One region of the Pseudoalteromonas sp. 2CM41L genome, then DNA from elsewhere that is predicted to be linked to it. Evidence: predicted binding sites of a transcription regulator. Region 1 holds the regulator's gene; each other region holds the start of a gene.
What was found. Region 1 encodes ArgR, which controls arginine synthesis, uptake and breakdown. Its sites were predicted from a motif close to ANTGAATANNTATTCANT; they were not measured.

Region 1 (7,776 bases):
AGATGTCTTACGCGGTATTTCCCTTTTGGTCATTAATTACTTATTTACATTTATGTAAAGAGTGTATATTTTCACGTATCACGATAAAATCCCCTGTAAATAATTACTATTTAGGTAAATTGATATGAGAACTGCACTGGCTATACTTACTTGTATTATTAGCGCTTCGCCTGCGTTTGCGAGCGATGTTGTTAATATTTACTCTTTTCGTCAACCGTTTTTAATTCAACCTATTTTAACTGACTTCACTAAGCAAACTGGCATTAAAACGAATGTGGTTTTTGCAAAAAAAGGGTTAATAGAGCGTGTTAAGCGTGAAGGAAAACACAGTAAAGCCGATTTAGTATTAACATCTAATTTTAGTGCACTTATTCAGCTAGAAGATCTAAATTTAACGCAAAGTATTAAAAGTGATCGCATTAAAAACAATATTCCTGCGTCGTATAGAGATAGCGACGGGCAGTGGGTGGCATTAACTAAGCGGGTTCGTAATGTGTATTCATCAAAAGAGCGCCTAGGTGCATTACCTGAACTCACCTACGAAGATTTGGCTAACCCACAGTACAAAGGACAAATTTGTACACGCTCTGGCAAGCACCCTTATAACCTTGGCTTAGTTGCTTCGATGATTGCTCATCACGGCGAGGAAAAAACTAAAACATGGTTAGAAGGTGTTAAAGCTAATTTAGCACGTAAGCCACAAGGTAACGATCGCGCGCAGGTAAAAGCGGTAAAAGAAGGTTTGTGTAATCTTGCTTTAGGTAATAGTTACTACCTTGGCAAAATGCTTCAAGACGACGAGCAAAAAGCGTGGGCTGAGTCTGTTTATATTAATTTTCCTAATCAGCAAAATCGCGGCTCACACATAAATGTTTCGGGTGCTGTCATTACTAAATATGCAAAAAATCCTGATAATGCCCTTAAGCTTATTGAGTTTATGAGCGAAACCAAAGCTCAAAATATGTATGCCTCTGTAAATATGGAGTACCCGGTTAAGCAAGGCGTTGAGCTATCAAGTTTAGTCGCCTCTTGGGGAAGCTTTAAAGAAGACGGCCTAGCACTTGATGAGATCAGTAAATATCGTCCGTTAGCCCTTAAGCTAATAGATGAGGTGAAGTTCGACCTTTAATGAATTTTATATTTAAGCTGTCTAAATGGCAGCTCTTTGCTTGGTCGACAGGGCTTTTATTGTCGGCCCCGCTGTTTTTTCTGATATATGAATCTTTACAAGGCGACTCAGAGGTATTTTCTCATCTGTGGGATACCGTGCTGTGGGATTATATTACTAACACCGTACTGCTTATTTTTGGCGTATGCCTGCTTAGCTGTGCAATTGCGCTACCGCTTGGCTGGCTCAGTGCGTATTGTTCCTTCCCCGGAAAAAAGCAATTTGAATGGGCGCTTATGCTGCCCCTTGCAATGCCTACCTATTTAATAGCCTATGTGTATACCGATTTGCTAGATTACGCTGGCCCTGTGCAAATAGCCCTAAGAGACTGGTTTGATTGGCACTCGCCAACGGATTATTGGTTTTTTGATATTCGCACTTTGCCCGGCGCTATGGTGATGATCGCACTTGTGCTGTATCCGTATTTATTTTTAATTTTTAAAACCGCACTGCGAGAGCAGTCATTTAAGCTAGTGCAAGCTAGTCAATTAATGGGTTTATCGCCTTGGCAAAGCTTTTTTAAGGTAAGTATAGTGCTTTCTCGTGGCTCAATTGTGGCAGCCCTTGCGCTCATAAGCATGGAAACCATGGCCGACTATGCAACGGTAAGTTACTTTGCAGTGAGCACCTTAACCACCGCGGTGTACGATACATGGTTTGGTTATTACTCACTCACGGCTGCAGCGAAAATATCGGGCGTTATGCTGTTACTGCTGTTTTTAGCTTTAATGGCGGAGCGCTTTAGTCGGCGTAACCAAGCCGTGTTTGAGCGTCAATCAGGTGTTAATAGCGAGTCGTTATACAAACTTAAAGGTAAACAAGCATGGCTGGCTACGTCATTTTGCAGTGTTATTTTGCTCATTGCTTTTATTATACCTATGTTGGTATTGCTAAATTATGCAATAACTTACTTTGATAAAGCGTGGAACACGGCATTTTTTAGTTACGCGTGGCAAAGTTTACAAGTAGCTATTATTGTAAGCGTAGCCAGTATAATACTCGCTACACTAATCGTTTTTTATCAGCGTGTGGCAAAGCAAGGCTATTCTTTAATACCTGGTCGCTTAGCGAGCACCGGCTATGCACTGCCAGGTACGGTACTGGCTATTGCTGTGTTATTACCGCTTAGCGCATTAGAAAACTCAATAAATATAGCCCTTGAGAGCTACAACCTAGATATAGGTTTATTACTAACTGGCAGCATTGTCACTATTATACTGGCTTACTTAGTGCGCTTTTATGCCATTGCGCACGGTGCTATAGAATCGAGCTTTGTGCGTATTAGTCCATCACTGGATATGGCTAGCCAATCTATGGGTAAAAGCCAAGGGCAAACACTGCGCTTAGTGCACCTTCCTTTATTACGTCGAGGTCTTTTAACAGCTGCATTGCTTGTATTTATTGAATGTATGAAAGAGCTGCCAGCCGCATTACTATTAAGGCCTTTTGACTTTGAAAGTTTAGCCACACATGTATTTCAATATGTGAGCGATGAGCAGCTTGAGCTTGCCTCTATTTCCGCTTTATTTATTGTTTTAGTTGGGTTGATCCCCTTGTATTTTATTAATCGTTCTATGGAGCAACGCAGTTAAATGAGCCGTTTAAATTTACAAGGTGTGGGTTATCACTACAGTGGCACGCACGTGCTACACAATTTAGATTTAACGGTGGGTCAAGACGAAATTGTGTGTTTGCTCGGGGCCAGCGGCTGCGGTAAAACAACCACCTTAAAAGCAATTGCTGGCCTTATTGAAATAAATGAAGGTAGGGTATTTATAGATGGCAAATGTGTAAGCGACAAGCATACATTTGTATCACCAGAGCATCGTAATATAGGGATGATGTTTCAAGATTATGCCCTGTTTCCGCACCTCAGTGTGGCCGATAATATTGCGTTTGGGCTGGGTAAAATAAGCAAAGTTCAAAAACAGCAACGGGTAGAGGAAATGCTAGAGCTAGTGCATTTAACAGGGTGTGCAAAACGCTACCCTCATCAGCTCTCGGGTGGCCAGCAGCAACGCGTGGCTATTGCGCGGGCTTTGGCTTATAAGCCTAGTTTATTGCTTCTTGATGAGCCTTTTTCGAACATAGATACACAAGTACGTTTTGAGTTAATTGCTGATATTAGGCGCATTATTAAAGCGCAGCAGGTTTCTGCGGTATTTGTTAGCCACTCAAAAGAAGAGGCCTTTGCGTTTTCAGACACGCTAGCCATTATGCACCAAGGAAAAATAGCCCAACAAGGTACACCAGAGCAGCTTTTTGCCATGCCAAAGACAAAGGAGGTTGCAGAGTTTCTGGGTCAGGGCATATACTTAGGCGCAGAAGTGTTAACGGCAACTGAATACACAACGCCTTTTGGTGTCGTGCAATCGCAGCATGAGCATACGCACAGTGCAATAAAAGGGGTGGTGTATATTCGTCCACACCATATTGAGCTTGCGCAAAATACGCAGGCCGATAACCCTCAAGGTGTGAGCATTTTAAGCCGTCGGTTTATAGGCTCGGCTTATGTTTACACTGTTGTAATTGCAGAGCAAGAGATTGAAGTTGCCGCACAATATGGCCAGTCATTTGAAATAAATGAGCAGGTTATAATAAAAATAAAACCTCACACGGTGAATTTTTTCGAATCATAACAAATGTGTTATTCGCTGTGTTTTATAAAGCTAAGGAATAACAATGGCGCAAGCGCAATCTGGGATTTGTGCTGAAGCAAACTTACACGGTTTGCATTTATTTTTTAATGTATTTGATGGTCAAGACGAGTCATTGCGCGCAAAGCTTAAGCGCGTAAGCGCAATTGAAGAAGAGTTTAGTGATCAGTTCTCCGAAGCCATGCTCTCTTGCATGGTGGCTATAGGCGCGCAATATTGGCCGCATATACTACCTGAATATATCCCAAGCGAGCTGCAAAGCTTTCCTAATATAAATCACAGTGATTTTGTTATGCGCGTACAGCCATGTGATTTATTCATACAAATTCGCTCAGACCGAGAAGATGTTAATCACCTTTTTGCATTGCAAATATTAAAGTTGTTTTCGCCCGATGTAGAGCTGGTTGAACAAATTCGCAATTTTAGGTTTTTAGATGGGCGAGACTTTAACGGCTTTATTTATGCAGGCGACACCCCACATGGACGCCAAAAACGAATCACGGCACTGGTTAATAACCCCGACAGCTTTGAACACCAAGGCAGCTATATTCATGTACAGCGTTATAAGCATGACCTGAGCGTATGGCAGCATTTATCACTAAGCGAGCAAGAGCATATTATGGGGCGTACACGTTTAGATAACACCTTAATTGAGCCTAAGGTAGATACGAGCCACGCGACTAGAAGTGAGCTAAAAGATGAAAGCGGCCAAGCAATACTGCTTAACCAAAGCATGCCGTATGGCGATGTTTACGAGCAAGGCATGCTAAGTATTACATGCTCTGCATCGGGAAGTGCGTTTGAAAAGGTACTTAACAGCCGCATAGGAAAAGGGGAGTGTTACGACCACTGGCTTGATTTTACTCAAGCCGATATGGGCTCAGCGTTTTTTGCGCCGTCAGTTAGTTTTTTAAAACAGCTTTAAACCGTATCAAATAAAATGCGTACGCGCTCTAGTGTAATGTCTATTTCAGATATTTTTGCTGGGGCAATAAAAATAGTGTCATCTCCGGCAATTGTGCCCAATACACCATCCGCTTTGCCTAGTGAGTCTAATAAGCGGGCAATTAACTGCGCAGCGCCTGGGCTGGTGGTTATAATAATCATCATTTCGTTATGCATAATATCAATAACAAGCTGACGTAGTGGGCTTTTAGCAGTCGGTACGCCCATTTCTGCGGGTAGGCAATAAACCATTTCTTGTTTAGCATTACGGGTACGCACAGCGCCAAACTTGCTAAGCATGCGCGACACCTTACTTTGGCTTATATTGTCAAAGCCTTGCTCTTTTAATGCTTCGACTATTTCGCCTTGCGAGCCAAAGTTCTCTTCTTTTAAAAGTGCTTTAAACGCTTTTACCAGCGCTTCTTGTTTGTCTTGTGGTTGCATAGTCTTTATTCATTTTTGTTATTTATAATGCAAATTCTACACAAAAATGAATAATTATGCAGCAGTTGTTTAGTTAACTTGCCAGTTTGCTGCGATAAACCAACAAAGTTTACAACTATGGTCGAAAATATACCTGAAATAAGCAGGATAAATTTGTTTTTAGTCGCTAATTTCATTATCTTAAGAGCCACAAATATTTCCTACCTCAAATTACGGAGAATTCCAATGAAAGTTGCTGTATTAGGTGCTGCAGGCGGTATCGGTCAAGCGTTGTCTTTATTATTAAAAACAGGCTTACCAGCTGGTTCTGAATTATCACTTTACGATGTTGCACCAGTTGTACCAGGTGTTGCGGTTGACCTATCTCACATCCCTACAGATGTTAAAGTAGCAGGTTTTGGCGCAGACGATTTAAATAAAGCGCTTGAAGGGTGTGATATCGTACTTATCCCAGCGGGTATGCCACGTAAACCAGGTATGGATCGTGCGGATTTATTTAACGTAAACGCAGGTATCATCAAAACATTAGCAGAAGGCATTGTAGCTAGCTGTCCTAAAGCGTTAGTGGGTGTTATCACTAACCCAGTAAACGGCACTGTGCCAATTGTTGCTGAAGTATTCAAAAAAGCAGGTACTTACGACGCTAAGCGCGTATTTGGTATCACTACGCTTGACGTAATTCGTTCAGAAGCATTTGTTGCTGAGCTTAAAGGCGTAGACGTAGCAACCGTTAAAGTACCAGTAATTGGTGGCCACTCAGGCACAACCATTCTACCTCTACTTTCTCAAGTTGAAGGCGTAAGCTTCACTGAAGAAGAAGTAGCTACACTTACTCCACGTATCCAAAATGCAGGTACTGAAGTAGTAAATGCTAAAGCGGGCGGTGGTTCAGCTACATTATCTATGGGTGCTGCTGCAGCACGTTTTTGTATGTCTTTAGTTAAAGGCCTACAAGGTGAAGACGTAGTAGATTACGCATACGTTGCTGTTGAAAATGGCGATGCAGAGTACTTTGCTCACCCAGTACGTTTAGGCACAAACGGCGTAGAAGAAATTCTTTCTTACGGCGAGCTAAGCGCATTTGAAGAAAAAGCTAAAAACGACATGCTTGAAACTCTGAAAAAAGACATCAAAGAAGGTGTTGATTTCATGGCGTAATAGCCAAGTTATGCACAAAAAAGCCTGCTTATGCAGGCTTTTTTATTGCTCGAAAATTATGGCCCTTAAACACTAATTAAGGGAGGCTGCAAAGTTAGTGATCTCGCTCTACAGCTATACGCGCTAAGCTGATTAACGCTTGCTTGTACTGCGACTCTGCTAAAAAGTCTAAACAGGCAATGGCCTTGTCTGCTTCTTGCTGCGCCTTTTGCATTGTAAATTCAAGTGCGTTGGTTTGTTTAAGTGCCGTTAAAATAGCCTCAAGGTTATCCATACCATTGCAATGCTCAATGGCATCACGAATAAGGGCTCTTTGCTGATCACTGCCGTGCTTCATCGCATATATTAGCGGTAAGGTTGGCTTACCTTCTGCTAAATCATCACCAATATTTTTACCTAATTGGTCAGCGTCTGCGTTGTAATCAAGCACGTCATCAACTAACTGAAAAGCAGTACCTAAATGCATACCATATAAATTAAGCGCATCTAACACACTGTTATCTTGCTCGGTAATAATAGCTGCAAGCCCTGTAGCGGCTTCAAATAATTTAGCCGTTTTAGAGTAAATAACCTGCATGTAACTTGCTTCGGTGGTATTAGGGTCGTTGCAATTCATAAGTTGCAATACTTCACCCTCAGCAATCACGTTGGTGGCATCAGCAAGCACTTGCATAATTTGCATTTTGCCCAGCCCCACCATAAGTTGAAACGAGCGGGTGTAAATAAAATCCCCAACCAGCACGCTGGCAGCATTACCAAATTCGGCATTTGCAGTCGGTGTACCACGGCGCAGGTTAGATTCATCAACAACATCATCATGTAATAGTGTTGCAGTATGAATAAATTCAACAATCGTTGCCAAAGTAATGTGATCTTTACCTTGGTAACCCAAAGCTCTTGCTGCCAATATTGCCAGCATCGGGCGTACGCGTTTGCCGCCGCTGTTAACGATGTACAAACCAAGTTGATTGACTAACGCCACATCTGAGCGCATTTGCGCGTGTATAAGTTGATTGACGTCATTCATATCGCTTTCGATTAACGCCTGGATAGCTTTTATATCCATTGATCTCCGAGCCAATTTTTATGTGTGAACGGCGCTGATTGTACAACAAAAAAAGCACTAGCTCGATATTTTGTGACGATTCATTAAAAAAACCGAGTTAAAAACCTTAATTAGCGCTTAATTAGGGTATTTAATTGTATATTTCACACTCAAAGCGCGACTATTTATTGCGCAGTCAATGGGTTCTGGAGTAGGCATAGCGACACGTAAATTTATTTTGTCTTTGCACTAAAAAGCGCTTGGCAACAGGGCAATTTAATATAAAATGGGGGAAATATTGAATTGCTCTCAATGCAGCTACTTTTTATTCATTTTAATTACAAAATAGGCTTGCTAGT
Region 2 (7,776 bases), on a different contig from region 1:
CCAGTTCTACCGCTGCGGTTTTAAATAGCATGTTTAAGGCCGCTTTAGATGCGCGGTATGTATACCAACCGCCTAATTTATTATCGTTAATACTGCCCACACGCGCACTGAGCGCCGTTATAGTGCACTGCGTTTTATGTGTTAACAGCGGTAAAATGCTCTGCAAGCACAGTAAGGGAGTGAGTGTGTTGGAATTAAATAATTCATTAAAATAGTCTGCGTTTAGCTCTTCTAGCTTTTTTTCTGGCATGTGGTTTTTATTGTGCAATGTGCCATTAAACATAACGACTTGTTGAATCTCGGCATTTTGCTCTTTTAAGTAAGTTGTAACCTTGGCTAAGCTTTGCGCTGTGTAATCGCTCTTTATGTAAACAACATTACTATTTGTATCTGCCTTTTTTGAGCTAACACATATAACTTGCACTGTGGGTGCATTTATTTGTAGGTGCTCAATATAAGCTTGTGCTATTGCGCTGCTGGCACCAAATAAAACAATTGTTTTCATTGTTTGTCCTTTGTATTAACAGTGCATTGGCCGTTTAAACATGAGGCGTTTGGCATGAGCAAACGGCTTATTTTTTGTCTGTGTTTTGCAAAAAACATATAGGCGGCATCAGCGAAGTAGCGAATTATTGGCAAGCGAAAAATTTTCAACCAGCGGTATTTTCCTACTGTTCTCCACGCTTGATAGGTAACATCTAAGCCGTAAATCATCTCGCCAGTTGGTAACTGTGCATGCAATATAGCCATGGCCTTGTTTTTATTAACACTTGGATAACGTGCGCTAAAATCGTGGCTATTAAGGTCTTCTAAAACAATTTTATGTTTAGTATCAGCATCTTTAAGGTGCTGCATTTCGGTATTGCAAAGCGGGCAGCTGGCGTCGTAAAAAATGATCATAAAAGCCGTTTTCTAATAATTTACATATAGCTAATTACGATTCACCATTGCAAATGGATCTATTAAATCTGCGCTCATGATGATATTAATAGCATTCCATGAAACAAAGGAGACTGAGAAATGAGTGAACAATATGCCGCCTTGCGAGGTAATGTTAATTTACTTGGGCAGCTACTAGGACAAACTATTAAAGATGCCCAAGGCCAAGCGATTTTAGATAAAGTAGAGGAAATTCGCGCTTTATCAAAGTCATCTCGCAGTGGTAACGAAGACGACAGACAAGCGCTAATTGAGGTACTACATGCGCTTAGTGATGAAGAGCTTTTACCGGTTGCCCGTTCATTTAATCATTTTTTAAATTTAGCTAATGTAGCAGAGCAGTTCCACACTGTTTCGCGTTTTAATGATGTTGGTTTTTGCCAACTAAACCCTCTCACTCAAACATTAAAAACGTTAACTGCAAAAGCAAAAGAAGGCCAATTAGATAGTAATCATCTGGCCGAAACACTCTCAAAACTCCACATAAACTTAGTATTAACCGCTCACCCAACCGAGGTGACGCGCCGTACAATTATTAATAAGCACGTAGAATTAAGTGATTGTTTAGCATCGCTTGAGCGCAAAGACAATTTACCACAAGAGCGTGAAGCTATTTTAAACCGTATCGCTCAGCTTATCAGCCAAGCATGGCACACCGATGATATTCGTCGTTCTCGCCCAAGCCCAGTTGATGAAGCTAAATGGGGATACGCTGTTATTGAAAACAGCTTATGGCATGCTGTGCCACGCTTTTTACGTGAGTTTTCAGATCAAGTTAAAGAGCATTTAAGTTTAGAGCTTCCGATTGATTACAGCCCCATTGAGTTTACCTCTTGGATGGGCGGAGACCGTGACGGTAACCCATTTGTAACCGCACAGGTAACACAGCAAGTACTTGACCATGGTCGTTGGATGGCACTTGATTTATACAGCCGTGATATTGACACGCTAAGCGCAGAGCTGAGCATGTCAGATGCAAGCGATGAGCTAATTGAGCTGGCAGGACAAGACTTTGAACCTTATCGCGCTGTACTTAAAAAGCTTAAAAACCAAGTCTCTGAAACAGTGGTGCATTTAGGTGCAAAAATTAAGAATAAGCGCAGCGATTCAGAAGACTTAATCACTGATATAAATCAAATCAAGCACCCAGTAGAGGTGTGCTATCGCTCTTTATTAAAGTGCAACATGAAAGTTGTCGCCGATGGTTTATTACTTGATTTACTGCACCGTATAAATAGCTTTGGCCTGCGTTTGGCAAAACTTGATGTACGCCAAGATTCAGACCGCCACAGCGATGTGTTTTCTGAGCTTACACGCCACCTAGGCTTAGGCGATTACAACCAATGGCAAGAGCAAGATAAGCAAGCATTTTTGCTTACCGAGCTTAACTCACGCCGTCCGCTTATTCCTAAAAACTGGCAACCAAGTCCAGAGGTGCAAGAAGTACTCGACACCTTTGATGTAATAGCTAAGCAAGATGAAAAAACATTTGGCTTGTATATTATTTCAATGGCGCGTACCGCCTCTGACATTTTAGCTGTACAACTGCTTTTAAAAGAAAGTGGCTGTCAGTTTGATTTACCAGTAGCGCCTTTGTTTGAAACGCTTGACGATTTAAACGCCGGTAGCGATGTAATTACCACGTTGCTTGATAACGTATGGTACCGCGGGCATATTAAAAATACCCAAAATGTCATGATTGGTTATTCTGATTCAGCTAAAGATGCCGGCATGATGGCCGCAGGCTGGGCACAGTACGAAGCAATGGATAAACTAGTGCAGCTTGCCGATGAGCGCGGCATTGAACTTGTTTTATTCCATGGTCGTGGTGGTACGGTAGGGCGCGGTGGTGCGCCTGCTGCACAAGCACTGCATTCACAACCGCCTGGTTCATTAAAAGGTGGCTTGCGTGTAACTGAGCAAGGCGAAATGATCCGCTTTAAGTTTGGTTTACCCGATGTAGCACTGCAAAGTTTAAACATTTACGCGGGTGCCGTACTGCAAAGTAACTTATTACCACCGCCAGAACCTAAGCAAGAATGGCGTGAAGTGATGAAGTTGATAAGCGAGCAGTCGTGCGATCACTACCGTAATGTGGTTCGCCATGATGAAAACTTTGTTCCTTACTTTAGAATGGCAACGCCTGAGCTAGAGCTGTCTAAATTACCATTGGGCTCGCGTCCTGCGAAACGTAACCCAAATGGTGGGGTTGAGAGCTTACGTGCTATTCCATGGATTTTTGCATGGAGCCAAAACCGTTTAATGTTACCTGCATGGCTTGGTGCATTAACAGGCTTAAAAGCGGCACTCGATAAATACGGCATAGAAACACTGCACGAAATGAGCTTGCAATGGCCATTTTTCAGAGCACGTCTTGAAATGCTAGAAATGGTATTTAGTAAAGCCGATAGCTGGTTAAGTGAGCATTACGATAACGCGCTGGTGGAAGACATGTACAAACCACTAGGTATCTCGTTACGTAAAGAGCTAGAAGAAGCAATTAGCTTAGTGCAATCGCTTAGCCCACAAAATAGCTTATTGGCAGATCAACCATGGATAAAAGAGTCGATTGCGCTGCGTAATCCGTACACCGATCCGCTTAATGTACTGCAAGTTGAGCTGCTGCGCCGCTCGCGCTCAAGCGATAAAGTAAGTGAAGGTGATATTGATAATGCATTAATGATCACCATGACAGGTATTGCTGCAGGTATGCGCAATACTGGTTAGTCTACTTTAACTAAAAAACAGGGGAGCACAGTGTGCTCCCTTTTTTGCTGGCATTTAGGCGCCTAACCTTTTAAACTACTTAGCCATTAAATAATTATAATATGTTATGGCATCAGCAACTTTTACTGTGCAACAAGACACAGCACTCACGAATTCACATATCTCACTAAGCGTTACGCAAACTCAAGCATTACGCAGCCAATTAAAAGCCCAGCGCGGTATTTTACATCCTAACGATATTAGCCAATTATGCGCGCAACTTAATGTATCTGATGACGCGTTATTACAAGGTTTAGTGCCTTTAGCGTCTGAATTTTCGGTGGCTCCTGTTTCTCATTTTCATGTGGGAGCGATTGTTAAAGCACTTGATGAGCAAGGTGATATAAATTTTTATTTTGGTGCGAATGTTGAGTTTGATCACCAGGCGCTTAGTCTAGTCGTGCATGCAGAGCAGTCGGCGATTAACAATGCGTGGTTAAATGGCGCAAAAAAAATACTAAAAATAGCAATTAGCGATGCCCCATGTGGCTATTGCAGGCAGTTTATGAACGAACTGGCTGATGCAAAAGAGTTTGATATTTTACTACCAGATCAGCACTTTAAATTAGCTGATTTATTACCGCATTCATTTGGCCCCACTGATTTAGGCAACGATTTTAGCCTGTTTAACCCAAAACAGCAGCAACACACATTTGCAGATACAGCCCTTGATGAAAAACTAGCAGCCATGGCGCTAATGGCCTACGTACCTTACAGTAACAACTTTAGCGCAGTTAAAATAAGCACCTTTAATAATGGTGACTTTTACGGCAGTTACGCAGAAAACGCGGCTTACAGCCCAAGCCTTTCGCCACTTCAAAGTGCGCTTAGTCAATTGTTTTTAGCGGGTCTTAGCTTTAACGATAAAACGATTAAAGCAATTACACTGTTAGAAACCCAAGGTCATGAAAACCAAGGGGGAGTAGCACGTGCGGTACTTGCAAGCTTTAGCAATTTGCCAGAAATAGAAGTGATTAGCGCAAAGCTAAGGTAACCAGAATTTAGGGTAAGCTAAAAACATTAAAGCACAGCAATTGCTGTGCTTTATGCGTTTTATTAAAGCGCTAAAAAGGCATTAGCCTAATAGTACTTTTGCAGCTTCTAATACCACGGCCACAGATTTCTTCTCAATTTCACCGTGATCAACATTTGGAATTTCTTGGCGAGTACGGTTAACCAATACACCGGCAACACACGCCGCTTTAAGGCCTAGTGCTGCACACATGGTAAATAAGGTAGCAGACTCCATTTCGTAGTTCATCACGCCTAGGTTTTGCCACTCTTCACAGCTACCTTGTAATGACTTAGGTACATAACCCGAGTGCGTATCGTAACGCTCTTGCCCTGGGTAGAATGTGTCGCTTGAGGCAGTAATACCAATGTGGAAGTCGATATCTAGGTTTTTACACGCTTGCACCATAGCTTGAGTGGCAAAAAAGTCAGATACTGCAGGGTAGCTAAGTGGTGCAAAGTGTTGGCTTGCGCCATCTAAACGCACAGACGCTTGGCTTACTAAAATATCACCTTCATTAATATGTGGCTGAATTGCCCCAGTAGTACCAATACGTAAGAAAGTACGTACGCCAAGCTGTGCCAGCTCCTCTACAGCAATAGAGGTTGAAGGGCCGCCAATACCGGTTGAACAAATCACCACAGAGTGACCATTTAACTGGCCTAAATAAACATGAAACTCACGTGTTTGAGCAAGGCAGGTTGGGTTGTCTAGGAATTGAGAAATGCGTGCAGCACGATCTGGGTCACCAGGGACAATAGCAAGTTCAGCCCCTTTTAAATCGTCAATACATAATCCTAAGTGAAATACCTTTTCCATAACTAAGCCTTTTTATAAAAATTTGTTGTCAATCTAGCATCATTACGGCAAATGTAAACTAAGTACAGGACGTATGTCCGATGTTGAAAAATACTTATAAATGATGGCTTTATTCATTCACATTGAATATTAAATCAAAGGCTTAAAGTTCGTTAAAAGGCGGGTGGTTGACTTGTTTATTGAGAGTCTATATGTATTGATTATGGTGATAATTTAAATTTATCAATACGTGGTTTAAAGCGTTTTTAGTTATTTAATAACAAACAGTTACGGTTTTATTTTAGCTTTTTTTAACGGCTTTTATATAAGCGCATAAATAATGCTTGAGCAATAAGTGAGCGCATTGCGCGTTATTTGCAAATAGGCCGATAATTTTAGTTTTTGCATAACTAATCAAAACCACATGAATAAAACACACAAGTATAGGATTTATTATGAGCACACAATTTGACGCGTTTAAACGTAAAGTAGAGCACTGTTTATGTGCACCTGGCGATGGTGTATTTACAGTTAATACCGCGAAAGAGCGTAAAGCGGCATTACGTAATAAATTGTATGGGCAAAGCGAAAATGTTGATGTTTTGTGGCGCGATTCTTTAACACAATTACCCGAATCTCCTCACAAAGCGGTTATGTTAGGTATTAGCTCAGATTGTGGCGGCGGTATTTTACGTGGAGCAAACTGGGGGCCATTATTTTTACGCTCAGCCTTGATTGATCAGCAAACCCAGTGCCGCTCTTTTGATTTAGGTGATGTACGTGTTATCCCGCATTTATTGCATGATAAATACTTAAACGACGCCACAATTTCAAACTGCCAAAAAGCCCTATACGGCGATAAAAACGATGATTACTACGTAAGCCCACTTTCTATTACCGAAGATGTGTGTGACAGCTTTTACGCCACATTTAAAGATAAAGGCATATTTGGGATTGGGGGCGATCACTCAATTAGCTACCCGCTAACTAAAGCGTATTTAAAAGCTAAGCGTGAGCAAGGCAAACGTACCGCTATTATTCATTTTGATGCGCATACCGATTTATTAGTAGAGCGCTTAGGGATAGATTTATGTTTTGGCTCGTGGTGTACGCATATATTAGAGTTTTTACCTGCACCGCATCATTTAATCCAGTTTGGTATTCGCTCAAGCGGTAAACCTAAATCGCACTGGGAAAGCACCTTTGGTGTAAAACAACATTGGGCTAATGAAATTATAGAGCGTGGTGCAAAAGCGGTTGCTGATGAAACCATTGCGCAGCTTAAAGCCGATAACGTAGATGAAGTGTACGTAAGCTTTGACATAGACGCACTCGATGCCGAATTTGCCTCAGCAACGGGCACACCAGAAGATAACGGCTTAACCCCGCAACATGCACTTGATATTCTACAAGCTATTGCCGATGAGTTTCCAATTACTGGCGCCGACATGATGGAAATAGCGCCATTTACCGACAGCTCATTAGTAGGCCAAGCAAGTTCAGAAACAACATTACGTGAAGGCGCTAAAATTTCAGCGTTCTTAATTAGTGCAATGAATAAATAGCAAGTTATTCTTTAAAAAATCTAGTCCTATCAGCGCATAGGGCTAGGTTAAAAACTAGCGGTTCGGTTACCCTCGGCTATAGTTGGTGTATATCTGTTTTAGTTTTGAGGCGAAGCTAAATGAAGCTGTACTTATTTTTGTTGTGTTTTGCATGCATAAGGCTTAATGCAGCTGAAATTACAATAGTGACCGAAGTATTCCCCGACTTTCAATACATTGACGAAAACAACCAACTTGCAGGGCGCTCTGTAGATAAAGTGAGAAACGCGCTCGCCAATACAGATATTAAATACACTATGTTAGCGCACAGTTGGGCTGTGTCTTATAACGCAGTATTAAGAGATACGAATACCTGTATATTTTCTATTGTAAGGTTACCTAAGCGAGAAGATAAGTTTAGCTGGGTGGCTGAGCTTGAAAGTTTTGACTCTGCTATTTATGCCCTTAAATCACGAAACATTCGCTTAAAAACGCTTAACGACGCTAAAAAATATAAAACAGCGGTGCTTAGGGATAATTTTAGCCACCATTATTTGTTAGAGCGTGGCTTTAGTGAAGCTAAAAACTTATTGATAATTGATAGCTTAGACAAAATAGATAAATTAATAAGCACACGGCACGATATTCTCGACTTTGTTATATTAAGTAAAAAACAATTTAACTACCGCGCACAGTTTGAGCCAAAGCTTAAATTAT
Region 3 (7,776 bases), on a different contig from region 1:
TGCGCAGGAAGCGTACAACAAAAAGTATTCAACTACACCGGCCAACCTCGAGTACAAAGATAAAGCTAAGCGCGTGCGCTACTTAATGTACCGAGGATTTAGCTACGAACAAATTGATTTTGCAATGCAAGCACAGTAAATACAGGTGAGATTTTCACATGCAGCACATGACTACGGCACAACTTAGGCAACAGTTTTTAGACTTTTTTGCCAGCAAACAGCACCAAATTGTCCAATCGGCTTCACTTATTCCGGGTAACGATGCCACGTTGTTATTTAACAATGCCGGTATGGTTCCTTTTAAGGATGTGTTTTTAGGCGCCGAAACTCGCCCTTACACGCGTGCTACAAGTGCACAGCGTTGTGTGCGTGCTGGTGGTAAACATAACGATTTAGAAAACGTAGGTTACACAGCGCGTCACCATACATTTTTTGAAATGCTAGGTAACTTTAGTTTTGGCGATTACTTTAAACAAGACGCTATTAAGTTTGCGTGGGAGTTTTTAACTGAGGTTGTTAAATTACCACAAGAAAAACTACTTGTTACTATTTACCACGACGATGAAGATGCATTTGGCTTTTGGCACAATGATATTGGCCTAAGCGAAGATCGTATTATTCGTATTGCTACCTCAGATAACTTTTGGTCAATGGGCGATACTGGCCCGTGTGGCCCGTGTTCTGAAATATTTTACGATCACGGTGAGCACATTTGGGGTGGTCCTCCGGGCTCGCCTGAAGAAGATGGCGACCGCTTTATCGAAATTTGGAACCTTGTATTTATGCAGTACAACCGTCAAAGCGACGGTACTATGGAGCCGCTGCCTAAACAATCTGTTGATACAGGTATGGGCCTTGAGCGTATTGCTGCTATTTTACAAGGCGTGCATTCAAACTACGAAATCGACTTGTTCCAAGGCTTAATTGCAGCTGCGGCAAGTGTAACTAACGCACAAGATTTAAACGATAAGTCGCTACGCGTTGTGGCGGATCATATTCGTTCGTGTGCGTTTTTAATCTCTGATGGTGTTATGCCGTCAAACGAAGGCCGTGGTTATGTATTGCGTCGTATTATTCGTCGTGCAGTGCGCCATGGTAACAAGCTTGGTGCACAAGGTGCGTTTTTCTATAAACTGGTTGCAGCGCTTATTGAACAAATGGGCCAAGCCTACCCAGAGCTTGCAAAGCAGCAAGAAATTATCGAAAAAGTACTGCGCATTGAAGAAGAACAATTTGGTAAAACCCTTGAGCGTGGCTTAGCTATTTTAGAAGAGAGCCTAAGCGAGCTTAAAGGCGATGTTATTCCTGGTGACTTAGTATTCAAATTATACGACACCTATGGTTTCCCCGCTGATTTAACGGCCGATGTAGCCCGTGAACGCCAAATGACAATAGACCATGCAGGCTTTGAAGAGTGCATGGCTGTACAGCGTAAAACAGCGCAGCAAGCGGGTAAATTTGGTGCCGATTACAACGAGCAATTAAAGTCAGAAAAACACACTGAGTTTAAAGGCTACGACAGCACACATCATAGCGCTACAGTAGTAGAAGTGTTTGCAAATGGTGAGTCGGTTTCTATTTTAGAAGACGGCCAACAAGGCATTGTGGTACTTAACCATACGCCATTTTATGCAGAATCTGGTGGCCAAACAGGCGATACCGGTACCATTACTGTTGCAGGTGGCGAGTTTACAGTAACTAACACTACTAAGCTGGGTAATGCGTTTGCGCACCACGGTAGCGTACAAGGGCGCATTGCGGTTAACGATAAAGTAGATGCAACTATTGATGATGCCCGTCGTGAACGTATTAAGAAAAATCACACAGCTACGCATATTTTACACGAAGCACTGCGCCAATTATTAGGTGAACACGTAAGCCAAAAAGGCTCGCTGGTTGAGCCTGAACGTTTACGTTTTGACTTCTCGCACTTTGAAGCGGTTACTAAAGACGAACTACGTGAAATTGAGCGAGTAGTTAACGATGAAATTCGTCGTAACTTTGCCCTAAACACTGAGCTTATGGCGATTGATGACGCTAAAGCAAAAGGGGCAATGGCGCTGTTTGGCGAAAAGTACGACGATGAAGTACGCGTTGTAACCATTGGCGATTACTCAATTGAACTGTGTGGCGGTACGCACGTAGAGCGCGCGGGTGATATTGGCTTATTTAAAATTGTATCTGAAAGCGGTATTGCTGCAGGCGTACGCCGTATTGAAGCTGTAACAGGCGCAGATGCAGTGGCGTATGTAAGCGAGCAAGAAAAACAGCTAAACGATGTAGCGGCGCTGGTAAAAGGTGATAGCGCATCGGTACTTGAAAAAGTAACTGCGCTTCTTGAAAAGTCTAAAGGCCTTGAAAAGCAAATTGCACAGCTTAACGATAAGCTAGCCAGTGCAGCGGGTGCGTCTTTACTTGATTCGATTGTTGAAATTAATGGCGTTAAGCTACTAGTGGCAAACGTTGAAGGAACTGAATCTAAAGCGCTTCGTGGTATGGTTGACGACCTTAAAAACAAGATTGGCTCAGGTGTTATTGCACTGGGTGTTGCCAGCGGCGAAAAAGTAAGCCTAATTGCCGGTGTAACGAAAGATTTAACCGGTAAAGTTAAAGCCGGTGAGCTTGTAAACCACATGGCAGGCCAAGTAGGCGGCAAAGGGGGCGGTCGTCCTGATATGGCACAAGCGGGTGGCTCACAGCCTGAAAACCTAAACGCCGCGCTTGAAAGCGTGGCTGCCTGGGTAAGTGAGAAAGTTTAAGCTTACGTGGCACTTATTGTCCAAAAGTTTGGCGGCACTTCGGTTGGCTCTATTGAGCGAATAGAAGCGGTCGCCGACCTTGTTGTTAAAACTAAGCAGCAAGGTCATCAAGTGGTTGTGGTTCTTTCGGCCATGTCGGGAGAAACCAACCGCTTAATTAACCTCGCCAAGCAAATAGATACTCGCCCGAGTAGCCGAGAATTAGACGTACTTATTAGCACTGGAGAACAGGTTTCTGTTTCGCTCCTTGCTATGGCTATTATAAAACGTGGCCATTCGGCTGTAAGCCTACTAGCCGATCAGGTTAATATTCAAACCGATAACATGTTTGGTAAAGCCCGTATTGAAGAGGTTGCTGCGACGCGTTTAAAGCATGAGCTTGAGCATAATCGGATTGCGATTATTGCCGGTTTTCAGGGGCGCGATGTAGAGGGCAATATTACAACCCTTGGACGTGGCGGCACCGATACCTCTGCGGTAGAGATAGCCGCGGCAATAAAAGCCGATGAATGTCAGATCTATACCGACGTTGATGGCGTATACACTACTGATCCTCGTGTAGAACCAAACGCACAGCGAATGCGCCATGTAACGTTTGCCGAAATGCTAGAGCTGGCAAGCTTAGGCGCAAAAGTATTGCATATTCGTGCTGTTGAGTCGGCTGGTAATCATAAAATGCCGCTAAGGGTACTTTCGAGTTTTGAGCCCGATGAAGGAACGCTAATAAGTTTTGAGGAGAGCGATATGCCAACAAAGGTTGTGTCGGGGATTGCGTTTAATCGTGACGAATGCTTGATAAAGGTACATGGCGTACCATACTGTGTTCATTCTCTTACAAAAATTTTGAAACTTTTTGCAGAAAATGGCATCGAAATAGATATGATTAGTCAAGTTAATCATAACTTTGAAAAAATAGACTATGCTTTTACTGTGCATTCAAATGACTATTTGCAAGCACACGATTTACTAACTCAACAACAGGTAAATCTGCAGGCTGATAGCATTTCTAGTGATACAACAGTTGCAAAAGTGTCGGCTGTTGGCATAGGAATGAAGTCTCACAGTGGTGTAGCGCATCAATTTTTTGATGCATTGGCGCAAGAAGGCATACACATAGTTTTAGTATCGACGTCTGAAATCAAGGTATCGGTTTTAATCGACGAGAAGTATTTAGAACTAGCAGTAAGAGCGTTACACTCAGAATTTTTAACAGAAAATGGATAGTTTGGGAGTTTTTACTTACTTTTCAATCAATTTTTCATTAAAATGGTCAAGCGGAATCTTATAATTTATTGGAACATGGGAGCAAGAGAATGCTAATACTAACTCGTAGAGTAGGTGAAACCCTAATGATTGGTGACGAAGTAACTGTTACTGTATTAGGTGTTAAAGGAAATCAAGTTCGAATTGGTGTTAACGCACCTAAAGACGTTTCAGTGCATCGTGAAGAGATTTACATGCGTATACAAGCTGAAAAGTCTAACCCTAATCCGGGCAATGCTTAATCAACACGTATACTTAGCTGAGTAATGCACTTAGCTATACCAAAAGCCACTCACTGAGTGGCTTTTTTGTTTATAAAATCGCGCATTTCATCGGTTAATACACTGCTAGAAATATATTGCATACCTTTATTATGGTGCACTAAGTAGCCGTGGTTAGTTTTAATAATATGGGTTATTTCTGCCCACTTAAATGTATGGCTTTTATAGTGGTTTTCGGTGCTAATAGCGTCATCGGTAAACGAAAGAGTAACCGTTGAGCCCGAAGCACGACTAAACATTTGGCGCGTAACCCACCAAGGCCTGCGGTAATAAAAGGCAACGCATTCTAATACACCTAGCATTATTAAAAATGTACCTAGGTAATGATCGTCCATAGCGTAAATACTAATTAAACCTAAGCACACCAGTAATGCCAGCAAAAAATACTTTGGCTTGGCTGCTTTACTATAAGAGTGGGACTCGTCAAAGCATTCGTAGTAGTAGGGTTTATCGAGTGTGTATGTGGTGGTCAGTGCCATAATTGCTAATAAGTAATAGTTTTCGCTATTTTAACAAGCTAGCGTAAAAATCACACCCGTTAATGTAGGCTATGCATTATAAGAGTTAGAAGCCGCTTTTTGTTAGCGCACAAAAAAACGGCTTATTAAAAGCCGTTTTTTACGTTACCAAACAGATTAACAGTTAGTTTCTTCTGCGTTAACGCCTTCTTTAACATTTTCACATGCATCTTCAACAGAGTTTTGCACGTCAGTTACTGCTTCATCAATACGCTCACCTGCTTCTTCTGCGTGGTTGTCTTCACAACCCATCATAAAGAAACCTGCAAATACGGCGATTAGTGCTGCTTTTAAAGTTGTTGTGTTCATAATGTAATTCCTTGTATATGTTGATTGTTTAGTGTTTTAAGTATGTTAGTAGCTACCTGGGCGATTTACCGCGCAGCGCACCTGAAACTAAAGAAATCACTAAAAGTACTAAAAAGATAAAGAATATAATTTTTGCTATACCAGCTGCGGCACCTGCGATACCACCAAAACCTAACACTGCAGCGATTAAAGCAATAACTAAAAATGTAATTGTCCAGCGTAACATTGTTTTCTCCTTGGTTATCAAATTCGTTCGAAAGTAATAATGCCAGTTGCGTGCCAGAGTTTAATTTTATTAATTTTCAATATGTTATGGTTTTTTGAGCGAAGGTTGTAAATCTAGGATTGGTAAGTTTTACGTTTAACGATGTAACTTATTCACACTATTGTAAAGAGAGTAAAAAAATAAATATTTTTTGCGCGCTGCTTTACTAGTCTTGGTAAGACCAATTTACATTTTAGCCCAAACTGATTTTTTACCTGCCGTTTAACTTACTATTTTTTATGGTTTTTAAGTTGTTTTGGGTTTAACCATATAACCTTTGCCTATAACGGTTATTTTTATCATCTATATCTAAGCCAATTTAACCCAGTATTAGCTATGTTAACTATTGTGACTGTATGTTAGTTTAATTTTAATTGGTTTTACCAATTGACAGGTGGTGGACAAAGTTAAAAGTTTTGTTATCATTCGGTGAATAATTATTTAAATAAAGCGGTTTTTTATATCGCTATATAGTGCAGGGGGAGAAAAATGGATATAGGAGCTGTACTCACAACCGCAGGTAGCTTGATGCTGACGGGCATGGTGGGCGTGTTTGTATTTCTTTCAATATTGATTGGTGCTGTGTCACTCATGTCTAACTTGGTTGCTCGTTTTGACGAGGCTGAAGTTGCAATACCGGTTAAATCACCATCTTTAAAATCTCAAGGTGTGCCAAACGAGCACATCGCTGCTATTAGTGCTGCCATTGCTCAGTACAAATCAAATAATAAATAAGAGGCACACATGGCTAAATTAAAATTAACAGAACTTGTTTTACGCGATGCTCATCAGTCTTTACTTGCAACCCGTATGCGCTTAGATGACATGCTCCCTATTGCTAACAAACTTGATGATGCCGGTTATTGGTCTATTGAGTCGTGGGGCGGCGCTACGTTTGATTCGTGTATTCGTTATTTAGGTGAAGATCCGTGGGAGCGTATTCGTGCCCTTAAAAAAGCAATGCCTAATACTAAACAACAAATGCTATTGCGCGGGCAAAATTTATTGGGTTACCGCCACTATGCCGATGACGTGGTAGAAAAGTTTGTAGAGCGTGCCCACAAAAATGGTGTAGATGTATTTCGTATTTTTGACGCCATGAACGATGTACGTAACTTAGAAACGGCAATTAAAGCGGCTGTAAAAGTAGGAGCACACGCGCAAGGCACTATTTCTTATACTGTAAGCCCAGTGCATACCCTTGATATGTGGTTAACCCTTGCGAAACAGCTAGAGGATTTAGGTTGTCACTCTATTTGTATTAAAGATATGGCTGGCTTATTAAAACCATACGATGCAGAGCAACTTATTAAAGGGCTAAAAGAAACCGTTTCTATCCCTATTGCTATGCAGTGCCATGCAACCACAGGTTTAAGTACTGCTACATATCAAAAAGCCATTGATGCAGGCATTGATATGCTTGATACCGCTATTTCTTCAATGAGTATGACTTACGGTCATTCAGCTACAGAAACCATTGTAGCGATTGTTGAAGGAACGCCCCGCGATACCGAATTAGATTTAAACCAGCTAGAAGAAATAGCGGCTTATTTTAGAGATGTACGTAAAAAGTACGCCGCCTTTGAGGGGAGCCTTAAAGGTGTTGATGGCCGTATTTTACTCGCGCAAGTACCTGGTGGCATGTTAACCAACATGGAAAACCAACTGAAAGAGCAAGGCGCAGCAGATAAGCTAAATGAAGTATTACTTGAGATCCCACGCGTGCGTGAAGATTTAGGTTTTATTCCGCTAGTTACTCCAACATCGCAAATTGTAGGCACACAAGCAGTACTAAATGTGCTTACGGGTGAGCGTTATAAAACAATTACCAAAGAAACCGCCGGTGTTTTAAAAGGCGAGTATGGTTTAACACCTGCACCTATGAACAAAGAGCTGCAAGAGCGAGTGCTTGATGGCAGCGAGGTTATTACGTGTCGCCCTGCAGATAATATAGCCCCAGAGCTTGCATCGCTTGAAGCAGAGCTGCAAAAAGAAGCGCAAGAACAAGGTTTAACACTTGCTGATGAGCAAATAGATGATGTGCTTACCTATGCATTATTCCCACAGGTTGGCCTTAAATTTATTAAAAATCGCAACAACCCAGATGCCTTTGAAGCAGTGCCAAGTGCTGATGATGCAAACGCTAAGCCTGCAGCAAAACCTGCAAATAACAAAGGTGTTAGCGCTGAGCAATACAGCGTTAAAGTTGACGGTAAAGTTTACGATGTAGTGGTTGCGCAAGGTGGCGAGCTTAAAGAGGTAACGCTAAAAGATTCAGAGCACTTACCACAATCAGCATCGGTTGCATCAGGTGAAACACTGAATGCGCCACTGGCAGGTAATATTTTTAAAGTAAAAGTAAAAGCAGGCCAAGCCGTAAA
Region 4 (7,776 bases), on a different contig from region 1:
GGCTCACACCATGGATCTTCAAGCTCGCCGCCTTCGTGCGAAATATGCCATGCGTTAGCATCACGGCTGTATATTTTTGTTGCTGAAGCAGAACACAGAATATCACGCTCAGCCAAGTAATCTAATAATGATTCACGGCTTGATAAATCCCACTCGCGCCATGGTGCAATTACTTTTAAATCGGGTGCAAGTGCTGCAAAACATGATTCAAAACGTACTTGGTCGTTACCTTTACCAGTACAACCATGCGAAAGTGCATCGGCACCTACTTTACGTGCAATTTCAACTTGCGCTTTAGCAATAATAGGGCGCGCCATAGACGTACCTAATAAATAAGTACCTTCGTAAATAGAACCCGTTTTAAGCGTTGGGTAAATGTACTCACTTACCATTTCATCTTTTAAGTCAACTACGTAACACTCAGATGCGCCTGATGCGATGGCTTTTTCTTCAACGCCTTCTAGCTCTTCAGCGCCTTGGCCTACATCGGCAACAAAGGCAATTACTTCACAACCGTAGTTTTCTTTTAACCATGGCACGATAGCTGAAGTATCAAGACCACCTGAATAGGCTAAAACGACTTTTTTAATTGAACTCATAGGTGTTCCTTAACAAAATTTGGATTTAGTAATGTAACTAGCAGAGCATTTTGCGCATGCATACGATTTTCTGCTTGTTGAATAATTTTTGATGCTGGGCCATCCATTACCTCAGAGGTAATTTCAAACTCACGGTGTGCCGGTTGGCAATGTAATACCGTAGTTGCACCTGTTTGTTCTAGCAATGCTTGGTTTAGCTGATATGGCATATATTTTTCTTTAACTTGCTCAAGAGGCGTATCATCGCCCATAGACACCCACGTATCTGCATATACAACATTAGCGCCTACAGCGGCTTCTACACGGTCGCTTACCATTACTGATGCGCCATTCATTGCAGCAATTTGCTCAGCCTTTTTAAGAATTTGCGAATCAGGCGAGCTGCCTTTTGGTGTAACAGCAACAAAATCAGTACCTAGCGTTGCCGCTAATAACATAAGTGAATGAGTAACGTTGTTACCTTCACCTAAGTAAGCCACTTTTAGCTCGCTTACATCGCCGTGTACTTCTTGTAGCGTTAAAAAGTCAGCCAATGCCTGGCACGGGTGATATAAATCACACAAGCTATTAACGACAGGTACACTAGAGTATTCACCTAAGGTGGTTAACGTGCTGTGCTGGTTTACGCGCGCTACAATTCCATCAGCCCACGTAGAAATATTAAGTGCAAAGTCTTTTACAGATTCACGTGCACCCATAGCGCCGTTTTGCTGATCTAAATACACAGCGTGGCCGCCTAAACGGTTAATTCCAATATCAAACGATAAACGCGTACGTAAACTTTGCTTTTCAAATAAGGTAACAATTGACTTACCCGCTAATACTTGGCTGTACTTTTCTGGCTTTGCTTTTAAATCACGCGCTAGTTTTAGTAAATTTAGTGCGCCTTGTTGGTCTAATTCTAGACCCGTTAAAAAATTCTCTAACATGATAACCCTATGGTGTAATTTTTGTTCCGACATGCTCGCCCTGTAGCAAAGCAGTTAAATTGTCTGGCTTTTGCCAGCTGGAAATATACACACCGCGTCGTAAATGTTGGGCAGCGTGCAGGCTGGTCTTAACTTTGACCTCCATTCCGCCCAAAATTACCCCTTCATCAATTAAAGTATCAATGTGTTTTGTGTCAAGTTGATGTAACGGCTGCTTGTTTGCATCAAGTACCGCTTCTACATCTGTCATAAAAATAAGTTCTGCATTTAAGTTGCTAGCAATCGCTGCGGCAGCTTCATCAGCATTAACGTTATACCAGTTACCTTGCTCATCAAACCCAATAGAGCTCACGATAGGTAACCTACCAAGCTTAAGTAAATCGTTAACAATTGAATCATCATTACTTTCGCACTTACCTACTTGCCCAAGCGCTTTTAGCTTTTGAGACGCCATAACTCCGGCTTCATACAAACAAAGGCCAACAGGTTTATGGCCTGCATTAATAGCTTGGCTTATCAACTGCTTATTTGCACAGCCAGCCAACGCCCCCACTATGTAAGGCATTTGCTCACTTGGGCTAATACGCAGTCCTTGGTGCTTTGCACTAGCAAAGCCTGCTTGTTTTAGCCAAGTGTCAACTAACGAGCCACCACCATGAACAATAACAAACTGATTATTTTGATCAGCGCTTAATACATCAAACAAAGCTTTTGCCGCGTTTTCAGTATTAAGTACAGCACCACCTAATTTAATTACCCACGTTTTAGTGCTCATTAAAAGGCTCCTTCTAAGCCAGTGGTGTGATCTAAATTCATCGATAAGTTAATACATTGCAAGGCTTGGCCCGCAGCGCCTTTTAATAGATTATCTATCGCTGCCATAACAATCAGTTGAGAGCCTTGCTGCTGCCAACCAATATCAACATACGGTTGTTTTACCACGCTTTTAATAGATGGCACTTTATCAGCTAACAAACGAATCAACGGCTCGTTCTTAAGTACTTGATAAGCATCAGATACGTTTTCCTTGGTAACGCCTGGCTTAAGCTGTACATAAATAGTTTCTAAAATTCCACGCGGAAAATTACCTAAGTGCGGTGTAAATAACACCTTGTGGCCAAGGTGTTGTTCAATTTCAGGCCCATGACGATGGTTAAATAAACCATATGGGGCAAGCGATACTTCACAAAAATGAGTACCTACGCTGGCTTTACGCCCTGCGCCAGTAACACCTGAAACAGCATTAATAATCACTTTTTCATCACTCAACAAGCCTGCCTGTTGCAACGGCTTTAACGCATTAAGCGCAGCGGTTGGGTAACAGCCGGCTACTGCCACAAGATTTGCATTGGCAATTGCACTGCTATTCCATTCAGCTAACCCGTAGGCTGCTTCGTTTAATAACTCAGGATGTTGGTGCTCAAAACCATAGTAAGTAACATAGTCGTCGTTGCTAGCAAGGCGGTAACCACCTGATAGGTCAAATACTTTTTTACCCATAGCTAAAAACTGCGGGGCTAAATCAACACTTACTTTGTGATCAGTACATAAGCAGATGTAATCGGCACTCGAATTTATGTCATCAAACGCTGATTCGCTCAGTGGTAGTAGAGGTATATCAAGAAGATTTCTGTGCTCTGGGTATAAATCACTTAATAATTTATGTTTATCTAAACTTCCCTCAGAGACATAACAGCCCGATAACGTTAAATTAGGGTGCTTAGCAACTAAGCTTGCTAATTCTGCGCCGCTATAACCGCTTGCGCCAATAATCGCTACATTCATTTTTTACTCGTTTATAAATTTACTACTAAATAGGTGTGGTGTTCGCTTACACTAGCTTAGATGCTAGCTAATACTTTTCTCAATGAATTGTTGATTATCGTCGCATTATCTTCATGGCTATACTTAATATATTTATGCTTAAAAAGTGAATTGATATTCATCATAAATACTTTTATATTGTTATGCAATTAAATTGAATAATTATTTTGGATTTTTTTATGTCTGTGCCGTCATTTATCTCTATGTACCAACAACTCATTGCAGCCCCCTCTATTAGTGCAATAGAAGATGAACTTTGTATGAGTAATAAAGGGGTAATAGAGTTGCTAGCACGTTGGTGCGAAAGTTTAGGTTTTACTTGCGAAATTATAGAGTTAGAAGGTGGGAAAGGCCGATACAATCTACTTGCAAAGCGGGGGCAAGGCGATGGCGGCTTAATGCTTGCAGGCCATACAGACACCGTACCGTTTGACGATAGCCGCTGGAACCACGACCCGTTTAAACTCACTGAACATAACAATAACTTATATGGGTTAGGTAGTATTGATATGAAAGGCTTTTTTGCTTTTGTATTACAAGCTATTAGTGAGCTTGATATAAAACAGCAAACACAACCTATTTTAATACTCGCCACTGCCGATGAAGAAACCACCATGGCGGGAGCGCAGCAGATTTGTAAGCACCCTAATTTAAAACCTGCGCGTTGTATTATTGGTGAACCTACTGATATGACTCCTGTATTTACTCACAAAGGACATATGAGCACGGCTATAAGAGTGATTGGCCGCTCAGGTCATAGCTCCGATCCCGAACGTGGTCTTAACGCCATCGAAGTCATGCATAAAGTGATTACAAAGTTGCTGATCTTAAAAGAGCAGTTAAAGAATAAATATTCAGTTGAACATTTTGAAATACCTTACCCTACCTTAAATTTAGGTAATATTCATGGTGGCGACAACGCAAATCGAATTTGTGGCTGCTGCGAAATGCATATAGACATGCGCCCGCTCCCAGGGTTAAGCATTAAAGACTTACAAGCCTTACTTATTGATGCCACCAGCGATATAAACACGCAATACCCAAGCGCAGTGAGCGTAATTGATTTACACGAGCCCATTCCAGCTTTTAGTGGCAGCACTGATAGCGCACTCGTTAAAATGGCAGAAAAAATTGCAGGAGAAAAAGCCGTTGCAGTAAATTATTGCACAGAGGCTCCGTTTATTCAGCAACTTGGCTGTGAAACAATAGTCATGGGGCCAGGCTCAATTAATCAAGCTCACCAACCTGATGAATTTTTAGCAATGGAGAAAATAAACCCATCGCAAAAAATTATAACTGACATTATTAGGGCAAACTGCTTTAACGCTTAAAAAGAAGACTGTATTAAAACTCACAGCAAAAATAACAAAGGCGCCCATTGGCGCCTTTGTTTTAGTTTATACCTAGGCGTTACTGCATATACTTACTTAAGTACTTTTTAAATACAGGGTCTGTTTTAGCAAGCTCTTTTTGCTCAGCTAAAATCTCTTTTAATATAACTCCCGATGTGAGCGGATTAGCCAATACCACTCTAAATACCACTGTCGGCTGATTATCGTACTTTGAAGGGGTTAAGCGAGTACGCGATACAAACGAGCGTCCTGATTCACGTTGGCGTTTTTGCATACTGGCAGTAAAGCGATTGAGCGACGCGAAAATTTCTAACCGTGTTGCGGCATCTGCTTGGGCTATGGCTTGTTTAATTTGTTTAGGCACATAGCGGTATGTAAGCAAACACAGCTCAGGCTCTGAAATCAGCTCAAAGTCTTCATCGGCTTTAATTAAATCAGCAAAGTAATGTGCTTTTTTGATACTACGATCAATAAGCATTTCGTAGCCCTTGCGGCCAATAACGCGTAAACAAGCATGTACTAACATAGCCATACCTGGGCGGCTGCCTTCAAGTGTATGGCTTCCTAAATCTTTTGAACCTTTACGTAATATGTACTCTGCATGGTGCTCTATTGCATCCGTAGCAGTTGGGTCTTTAAATAACACCAAGCCTGCGCCCATTGGCACATACATTTGTTTGTGTGCATCAATGGTAATTGAATCTGCGCGCTCAACTCCTTTTAATAATGGGCGATGCGTTTGCGATAAAAGCGTTGCCCCACCCCACGCTGCATCAACGTGAAAATGGCATTTTATTTGCTGCGCTAAATCGGCCATATCATCAAGAGGGTCGATATTACCGGTCTCGGTTGTGCCAGCAACCCCAACAATCGCCATAACTTTTATGCCTTGCGATTCAAGCTCTAAAGCTTTTTCGCGCATGGCATTCACATCAACCTTGTTATTTTCGCAGGTTTTTACACCAATTAAATTTTCACGGCCGATGCCTAGTAAATCAATTGATTTACCTAAAGAATAATGCCCTCGCTCCGACACTAAAACGGCCAGCCCTTTATAGCCATAATGCAGCATACCGGCAACGAGCCCTTGAGCGGCAATGCCTTTAAAGCTGCCGTCGGGTTTTAATAAGCGGTTACGCGCAATCCACAATGCCGTTATGTTTGCAACTGTACCACCAGAACAAAAAGCACCGAGTGATGTTTTAGCACTGTGCATCCATTTAGAATAAAACGACTCATCTTGCGAGTAAGCTAAATGATGCATCATGCCTAGTACTTGGCGCTCTAGGGGCGTAAATGCTTTTGAGGTTTCTATTTTTACTAGGTTTTGATTAAGCCCCACCATCAATTTTGAAAGCGGTAGTAAAAAATGCGGAAGAGCCGATGTCATATGCCCAATAAAGCTAGGCGCAGCCGTGTGTACCGAATGGGCAACTAGCTGCTCCATAATATCTTGGGCGTAAGCAGATACAAACGTTGGGTTTTCTGGGATCACCGCAGCCTGAAAATCTTTTTCAATTTCGTGTAATGGTTTTTCAATTGCCGCTATATTTTCGTTTAAAAACCCTGCTAAATTACTCGAAATTTCAAGCTCAATTTTGCTTAAAGTTGAGTCTGGCGCTTCAGGTACAGTAAATATACGCTTAAGGCTTTCTTTAGAGGCGACGGCACAACGCTTTTGATCCATCTTTATACCTAGTGTGTGTGTAGCTAAAACACGCGTTTAACAGTTAAAAATGCCAAACTATGGCGCTATTATAAGCAGCGTGCTTCTTTTAAAAATTGCGCTAACTTTACTGCAATATAAGTAAAATGTCTCCCTTTAAGCCATAAAAGCGACTAAACGGATGACAAATATTGTAAAAAAATTTCAATAATAGGATTTTATTAAAAAGTCACATTTTAGTTTTGGGCAAATTGCATTTATGCGTATACTTAATATGTGTAACAATAAGGGACAAGTATGCTCACAGGGAAATTAAAAGGGAAGTGGTTTATAGCTGGCTTTACATTGTTTTTGGTCAGTTTATTAGTCTATGTTTATTACACCTATAGCTCAGCGCGTAGCGAAATTATGCACGCTGTCGATGAGCGCCTTCTAAATGCCGCCACCAGCGTAAAACATATTTTAGGGCAAAGTTACCACGATAGAATTAGCCAAGGTTACGATATTGGTTTTTCGGTTTACCAAACTAAAAGCAAACAACTCTCAGAGCTTGCACAAGCGCTTGATATAGCTTACGTCTATTCGATGATCATGCGCGATAACAAAGTTTACTTTACCTCATCCAGCTACACTAAAGACGATCAAGAAAATGCGCGGGTTACGCAATTTCTTGATTTATACCCAGAGGCCACCGACATTAACAGGGGCGCGTTTTATTCTACCGAGCCTGTTTTTGAGCAATCTAGCGACCAATGGGGTGATTTTAAAACTGTTTTTATTCCCTTTGTAGATAAATATGGTACTACCTACATTACGGGTGCCGACATAACCTTAGATGATTTAAATAAAAAGCTTCAATACAGCGTCACTAAAGCCATAATAACGGCGTGTTTTTTCTTTTTTATTGCGGTACTGGTTGCAGCTATTTATATATATTTGTTAAAGCGCACCCTAGCAACAGATGCCAGTACGGGCTTTGCCAATCATATTGCGCTTGAGTACTTTATCAAAAAGAGTAATTCACACCACATGCAGATTGCCATTATTTGGGTGAACGAAATTGAAGATATTAATAGCTTTTATGGCACTCAAGTTGGCGACAACGTAATGAAAAACTTGCTCAGTCATTATCAAAGTCGCATCCCGCAAAGCTGTAAGGTGTATCGCCTTGCTACCAATAAAATTGCCGTTCTTACCCCTAAAAGCTTTAAAAGCAGCGAACTGAGCGATTTAGTTGAGTCGTATAACGCAAACAGCCCGGTATTAACAAACCCATTTATTTATATAACTTACTGCGCAGGTATCGCCAGTGGTAATAAATCACTACTGATTGAAAACGCGCACATTGCAACGCTTCAGGCTAAACATGGCCGCGGTAAGGTTGTTAGCTACTCAAAAGTAATGAG

Region 2: MTF64_RS02240 (arginase family protein) is a predicted target of ArgR. The motif match lies at 5,917-5,934, and genes of this name have one in related genera.
Region 3: MTF64_RS18850 (OadG family transporter subunit) is a predicted target of ArgR. The motif match lies at 5,824-5,841, and genes of this name have one in related genera.
Region 4: argC (N-acetyl-gamma-glutamyl-phosphate reductase) is a predicted target of ArgR. The motif match lies at 3,458-3,475, and genes of this name have one in related genera.

The regions. Positions count from the first base shown of each region.
Region 1 covers NZ_JALNTN010000029.1:10,184-17,959, reverse strand. The annotation lists gene MTF64_RS19635 (Fe(3+) ABC transporter substrate-binding protein) at 125-1,129, shown strand; gene MTF64_RS19630 (iron ABC transporter permease) at 1,129-2,760, shown strand; gene MTF64_RS19625 (ABC transporter ATP-binding protein) at 2,761-3,807, shown strand; gene MTF64_RS19620 (Dyp-type peroxidase) at 3,851-4,750, shown strand; gene argR (transcriptional regulator ArgR) at 4,747-5,214, opposite strand; gene mdh (malate dehydrogenase) at 5,440-6,372, shown strand; gene ispB (octaprenyl diphosphate synthase) at 6,467-7,438, opposite strand.
Region 2 covers NZ_JALNTN010000001.1:505,836-513,611, reverse strand. The annotation lists gene MTF64_RS02265 (SDR family NAD(P)-dependent oxidoreductase) at 1-505, opposite strand, end outside; gene MTF64_RS02260 (DUF393 domain-containing protein) at 502-900, opposite strand; gene ppc (phosphoenolpyruvate carboxylase) at 1,021-3,666, shown strand; gene cdd (cytidine deaminase) at 3,773-4,699, shown strand; gene udp (uridine phosphorylase) at 4,781-5,536, opposite strand; gene MTF64_RS02240 (arginase family protein) at 5,971-7,080, shown strand; gene MTF64_RS02235 (transporter substrate-binding domain-containing protein) at 7,200-7,776, shown strand, end outside.
Region 3 covers NZ_JALNTN010000023.1:14,989-22,764, forward strand. The annotation lists gene MTF64_RS18815 (regulatory protein RecX) at 1-139, shown strand, start outside; gene alaS (alanine--tRNA ligase) at 159-2,759, shown strand; gene MTF64_RS18825 (aspartate kinase) at 2,766-3,983, shown strand; gene csrA (carbon storage regulator CsrA) at 4,073-4,264, shown strand; gene MTF64_RS18835 (YcxB family protein) at 4,315-4,782, opposite strand; gene MTF64_RS18840 (hypothetical protein) at 4,939-5,130, opposite strand; gene MTF64_RS18845 (DUF1328 family protein) at 5,183-5,356, opposite strand; gene MTF64_RS18850 (OadG family transporter subunit) at 5,885-6,130, shown strand; gene oadA (sodium-extruding oxaloacetate decarboxylase subunit alpha) at 6,140-7,776, shown strand, end outside.
Region 4 covers NZ_JALNTN010000011.1:93,510-101,285, forward strand. The annotation lists gene MTF64_RS13480 (argininosuccinate synthase) at 1-599, opposite strand, end outside; gene MTF64_RS13485 (ornithine carbamoyltransferase) at 596-1,528, opposite strand; gene argB (acetylglutamate kinase) at 1,536-2,303, opposite strand; gene argC (N-acetyl-gamma-glutamyl-phosphate reductase) at 2,303-3,313, opposite strand; gene argE (acetylornithine deacetylase) at 3,532-4,683, shown strand; gene panP (pyridoxal-dependent aspartate 1-decarboxylase PanP) at 4,763-6,391, opposite strand; gene MTF64_RS13510 (GGDEF domain-containing protein) at 6,668-7,776, shown strand, end outside.